2 regions of the Paenibacillus sp. plas6 genome follow, and region 1 is predicted to be linked to the other one. Evidence: riboswitches for the same ligand, from Rfam matches in the RefSeq annotation. Region 1 holds a riboswitch; the other holds the start of a gene.

Evidence for each region. Region 1 has a riboswitch for ZMP and ZTP ahead of AC2TDL_RS18860 (DJ-1/PfpI family protein). Riboswitches for the same ligand answer to the same signal wherever they lie in the genome.
Region 2: another riboswitch for ZMP and ZTP. It lies ahead of rpiB (ribose 5-phosphate isomerase B); the one in region 1 lies ahead of AC2TDL_RS18860 (DJ-1/PfpI family protein).

Annotation. Positions count from the first base shown of each region.
Region 1 is NZ_CM170151.1:4,256,031-4,259,207, reverse strand. Features, by position in the region: gene AC2TDL_RS18865 (response regulator transcription factor) at 1-623, opposite strand, end outside; gene AC2TDL_RS18860 (DJ-1/PfpI family protein) at 1,096-1,701, opposite strand; ZMP/ZTP riboswitch at 1,760-1,839, opposite strand; gene AC2TDL_RS18855 (PP2C family serine/threonine-protein phosphatase) at 1,976-2,974, opposite strand; gene AC2TDL_RS18850 (vWA domain-containing protein) at 3,017-3,177, opposite strand, start outside.
Region 2 is NZ_CM170151.1:1,955,349-1,958,525, reverse strand. Features, by position in the region: gene AC2TDL_RS08750 (L-threonylcarbamoyladenylate synthase) at 1-120, shown strand, start outside; gene AC2TDL_RS08745 (manganese efflux pump MntP) at 209-766, shown strand; gene AC2TDL_RS08740 (low molecular weight protein arginine phosphatase) at 793-1,389, shown strand; ZMP/ZTP riboswitch at 1,469-1,550, shown strand; gene rpiB (ribose 5-phosphate isomerase B) at 1,709-2,167, shown strand; gene AC2TDL_RS08730 (TIGR01440 family protein) at 2,173-2,721, shown strand; gene AC2TDL_RS08725 (serine hydroxymethyltransferase) at 2,753-3,177, shown strand, end outside.

The sequences.
Region 1 (3,177 bases):
TCTCTAAGTTTTCGAATATGTACCATTACTGTATTTTTTGAATCAAGATAACGCTCTTGCCATACATGCTCATAGATTTGCTCCATGCTTAACACATGACCAACATGAGTTGCAAGCAGGTGTAAAATGGCAAACTCTCTTGGGGTTAGTTTGATTTCCTTATCTTCCACTGTAACAATATGCGAAGCGGTATTAATACACAATTGATCAATCCGAATCTCGTGCTCATGCTTCTTTACTGGTTTTTGAAATTGATTTGCTCTCCGCAATTGAGATTTTACTCTTGCGACTAGCTCTAAAGGACTAAATGGCTTCGTTACATAATCATCTGCACCAACACTTAGACCGCTAATTTTGTCCATGTCCTGTCCCTTAGCTGACAACATAATAATTGGAATATGATGTTTCTCCCTTATTCGTATGCAGGCTTCAATTCCGTCCATCTGCGGCATCATTACATCTAAAATAATTAAATCAATCGGATGCTTTTCAAGAATTTCTAACGCTTCGACCCCATTGCTTGCTTTAAACAACTGATAGTTCTCATTTTTTAAGTAAATCTCCATTAACTTTATGATTTCATACTCATCATCAACCATTAAAATATTGGCAAATGCCGCCATCATTAACCCTCTTTCGACATAAAATTACTAATCTAGTGTATAATTTTTAGGCAAATCTAGCAAATATTTGGTAATCTATTTTATTAATAGAGCGATGTATTGTATTTTCGTTCCGTTTGCTTTAACGTTTTATTGTGGTAAAATTAATTCTAACATTTTACCTTTTAACCAAATAATATTTTTTTAAGGCTGTTTCATTCTAATTTAATTATTCTATTATCTGGCTTCTTGCTTTTAGGTTTGTCTATTTTTATTTCCTTGGAAGTTTTGGAAGTTAATGCAACTATATTTATTCTTAATTACGCCCTTTGGTTTCCTCTGGGTTTTTGCTCTGCTAAATTATTAAAGCAATAACGTACATCGAGTTGTCCAAACTTTAAACAGAAATGGATAGAGCCAACAAATTTATGTGAACTCTATCCTTTTACGTTTTTTCGTTTGACTATTTAAGTTTGCCTGTTTAACCTATGTCTCAGATCAGCTCACTATTTTTTGATCCTTTCGCTGGATAATATGGATAGTCCATTTTTAATATTACTTGTTCCAACACTTCTTCATTCGTAAGTGATTCAACAAAATATAGCCCCAAATCGATAGAAGCAGAAACTCCTCCGCCTGTAAACGTATTACCATCTCTTACATAGCGCTGCTCAACCACTTCTGCACAATAAGGTCGCAATAAATCATATACGGAAGGATTTGTAGTTGCTCGTTTCCCCTCTAACATTCCTGCTGCTCCCAAAATTAAAGCTCCTGAGCAAACAGAAACTTTATATTCTACATTACGTGCAGTTTGAATCCACGCAATAAACTCTTTATCATATCTAAGTTGTCTAGTTGCCATTCCCCCGGGAATAAACATTAGATCATAAGCAGACAGATCTGGGGAAACTTGATTGATTTTTACAGTTAAGCCTCGATCATCGGAAATCTGTTCTTTATTTGAACAAAAATCCCAAGACATATTTTCTTTCGCTTTTAGCACTCTCATCCAGGTTACTGCTTCGTAAAAACCAACAAAATCTAACATTGTCATCCCGTCAAAAAAAAAATAAAAGCCATTTTCATTTTTAATCACCTGACCTTTCAACCTTACAAAATAATTGAAATAAAAAAAGTATTTGATCATCGATCAAATACTTTGCCCAGGCGTACGGCGATATAAATATGTGCTCCCTCGTGGTTATCCACGTTTACGCCAGTTGCACATACCAGATATTTATTTTTATTATATTCTGAAAAATCAGGAAATCAATACTCAACGGAGTGAATCACCTTAACCCTCGCTGCTTACCTTTAGTTCAGAAAGCAGCGGGGTTAATAACGACAAGATAAGCCTGCTATCCTCAGCCTTATAGCTTCAAATTCAGCGCGCGATACTTTCCATCCTGCTCCATAATCAGCCCAGCATCCAGCAAACGCTGCAAATGTCGATTAGTATATTGCGGCTTTAATCGCAAAACTTCACTAATCTCTAATTCCGTCTTAGGCTGTCTTAGCTCAGTTAGGATCCGATCATAACGCTTTACTCGTTTTTGCGATGATCTGCTGATTGGACTTATTTGCAAAAACTCACATTTTTGATGATGTGACATATACTCATACTCAATTAAGGCTCCAATTGGTCGAGACATTATCGCTATACTGCAATCATCGATTGTATTTGGAACGATAACATTGTGAAAGCTATCCTCAATTAAGGCATACATCCGTTCACGCGATATAATACTATTGCGGTGAATAATTTTAAGTAATGCAGGAATAAGCTGATTACTTTGCTTATGATATAAGCTTTCCGCCGTACCGTCGGACATAAGAACAAAGCCTGCAATCCGTTCGATCTTCCCTTTAAAGAGCTTCATCGCTAATGCGGCATTGCTAGATGTGATAAAAGTTGTTTGATTCGCAAATTCTCCATTTTCAGGCGATGAAGCTACTTTTAATATATCATCCTTAATATATCCTATTACCCCGTCACCAATATGCATCATAACAAAGGTATCTTCATATACAGCGACTAGCAGCAAAGTCGAAGCAAGATCTTTGAGTTCACATTGCAGCTCATCTTTTTTTGCATGCAATGCGCTTAGTAGTCGCTCTAATATATCTAGTTTAACCTGTCTGCCGTCTGGATTGCTCGCAATTGCTGAGAACTGCTCGCATAAATAGTCTGCTGCAGTATTAATGACCGTTTCAGCACCAAAATGTGACCATAGAGCCGAACCCGCTCCATCGGCAAGCGCGATAACGTCAACTCCATTTTTACGGATAGCTAACGTTTTATCTTGACAGGGTGTGCCTGTCGAAACGTGGCTTCTGCCACGTTCCGCATAGTGAACACTTTTCCACATAATTAACAATCCCTCTCCAGGTAATCCAGTAAGGATCTCCTATTACAGTTCTGTCCAATCTTTTAACCCTTCTAAATCTAGCGGAACCTTCTCACCTGGTGTAGATTGGGAGGTTCTTGAAACGCTTTGACTTAGCCATGCAAAAAACTCTCTAAACTTTAAGCCCTGCAGCTTCAACGGAATCCGTTTTGGCGAGAGCAGCT
Region 2 (3,177 bases), 2.2 Mb from region 1:
CAGTTTGATGAGCATCATATTCAATATATTTGGTCAGAAGCAAGTGAAACGAAAGGGCTAGGGGCAGCGTTGATGAATCGTTTGCTCAAAGCTGCAGGTCATAGCGTTATCGAAGTTTAAGAATTAATTAGAAAATAGAAATAGTAGTAAACATTCCTCGTTTGTCCGCATATGCTTGTACAAGGATATTAGACAAGGGGACTGTGCGATGGAAATGAACATTTGGCTGGGGCAGCTTACGACGATTGCGATGATTGCAATTGCACTAAGTTTTGATGCATTTTCACTTGGTATAGGAATCGGGCTGCGAGGGATTCGTTATTTGCATATTTTGCGAATGGGCATAATTATTGGGCTGTTTCATATGATTATGCCAGTTGGCGGTATGCTTATGGGGAAAATGATGAGCGCAGTTCTTGGTGAATGGGCTGTACTTGGAGCTGGACTATTGCTAATTGTACTGGGCACAAATATGATCGTTAACTCATTCAAAAAAGAGGAAACTAGCGTTTTTAGTCACCATAGTTTTTGGGGATTACTATTGCTTGCTTTTAGCGTCAGTGTAGACTCATTTTCGGTTGGCATAACACTTGGAATGTTTCACTTGCCGCTTTATATTACAGTGCTAATATTTGGCTCTTGTGGTGCGTTCATGTCCATGCTTGGCTTAACGCTTGGTAAGCGTGTTGGGCATACATTGGGCGATTATGGGGAAATGCTAGGAGGTATAATTCTCATCGTATTCGGCATCTGTTTTGTTGTATAATGAAAATCATAAAGGAGTTGATGAGGATGAAGCGAATTTTGTTCCTATGCACAGGAAATACCTGTCGATCTCCGATGGCTGAAGCGTTTCTCAAGGGGCTTGCTCATGAGAAAGGGTTAATTTTAGCAGTGCGTTCAGCTGGTATCTCAACTATAGACGGTCTTCCCGTATCAGCTAATTCGCAGCACGCTTTAAGTAGACGTGGCATCCAACATCAAGGTAGCTCAGTGGCGATGAAAGAAGAGGCATTGCAATGGGCGGATATTATATTGACGATGACCACTGGTCATAAGCGTGAAGTGCTGCGACGTCATCCAGAAGTGATGGATAAGCTCTATACATTAAAGGAATTTGCTTATATGGATGTTGCTTTACAAGCTAAATTAAATGAGCTGGAAACGTTATATTCAGAGCTGCAAATGCAAAAAGCGCTTGGTCAGCCAATTGATGAAGAAAAGCGTAAACGTATACAGGAGCTTGAAAATTCAATCCCTAGCTTTGATATTGCTGATCCATTCGGCGGATCACAAGAAGTTTACGATGCTTGTGCCGATGAACTAGAGGAAAGTATATTTAAGCTAGTAGATAAGTTAATTGCCTTACGCAATAAAGCACAAGATTAATTCATTAGACAAACGTATATTTATTAAGGATAATGATTGATATTTATTGATAAGTAGTATATGATTAACATAAATGCAAGGACTTCGATGTAACTGGCGACGAGAGTGGGATAACCACGATGGAGCATCGAAGCATACGGCCGGTCGCCTGGGCAAAGAGCAGCGTGCTATAAAAGCATGTCATGCTCTTTTTGTCGTTTTTTGCGGATATATTCAAAAAAGCGTTATACTAATAATAAACAACAACTTGTTTACGTTTTGAATGTGGCTTGTGTTTACATTCGGAATGATGATTTTTTTGATTGAAGGGGTGTTTACTTTGAAAATAGCGATAAGTGCTGATCATGGCGGCTTTCGTCTAAAAAATGAAATTTTACCTTTTTTGCAATCTCTAGGACATGAAGTGGTTGACTTCGGCTGCGATTGCGATAGTTCAGTGGATTATCCAGATTATGCAATGCCTGTTTGCGATCTTGTAGCAGAAGGCAAGGCAGATCGCGGGATTTTAATTTGTGGTACAGGTATTGGGATGTCTATCGCGGCAAACAAACGAGCAGGAATTCGCTGTGCGCTTGTTTCAGATACCTTTTCAGCGCGTGCCACACGTGATCACAATGACACCAATGTACTAGCCCTTGGGGAACGAGTAATTGGACCTGGTCTTGCACTTGATATTGTGAAAATTTGGTTGGAAACACCATTTTCTAATGGTGAGCGTCATGTCAATCGCATTAACAAAGTAATGGAGATTGAGAAACGCTATATTAAAGGAGAGTAATCGCGATGAGTGCTTCATTGACTACGATTACCGAACAAGTCGATCAAGTCGTTAGTGAACTTATGGAAAGATGCCAATGGAAAAAGCCTAAGCTGCTTATCGTTGGAGCAAGCACTAGTGAAGTGGCAGGACAGCATATTGGCAAGGCAGGGGCAAGTGAAATTGCTGAGGCAATTTATGCTGGACTAGTAAGCGCAAGGGCAAAATACCCGTTTATTCCATTGTTTCAATGCTGTGAGCACTTGAATCGCGCGATTGTTATTGAACGTGACCTAGCAGAAACGTTGAACTTAACAATTGTAAGTGCTAAGCCGATCCCTAAAGCGGGAGGGTCGATGGCTGCTTATGCGTATACTCAGCTAAGAGACCCTGTATTAGTTGAGAGTATTGCTGCTGATGCTGGTATTGATATTGGCGATACGTTTATCGGTATGCATTTGAAGCAAGTCGTTGTACCATTCCGTGCATCTTTAAAGTCCATTGGCGAAGCACATGTTACGTTAGCATTTACCCGTCCAAAGCTAATTGGTGGCGAACGGGCAGTATATGAATAAATAACTTAAGATTTTTGAGGAGGATTTATAAATGGAGCATTTACGCAAGCAAGATCCAGAGGTACTAAAAGCTTTAGGTTTAGAATTACAACGCCAACGCGACAATATTGAATTGATCGCATCAGAAAACATTGTAAGTCCTGCAGTTTTGGAGGCGATGGGTTCTGTATTAACAAATAAGTATGCTGAGGGTTATCCAAGCAAACGTTACTACGGCGGCTGTGAGCATGTCGATATCGTTGAGGATATTGCTCGTGAGCGTGCTAAGGAACTATTCGGCGCTGAACATGCGAACGTTCAACCTCACTCAGGAGCACAAGCAAATATGGCAGTTTACTTGGCTGTATTAAAACCAGGTGATACTGTACTTGGTATGAACCTAGCTCATGGCGGTCACTTGACACATGGTAGTCCTGTTAACGCTTCTGGATTGTTGTACAATTTCGTAGCATATGG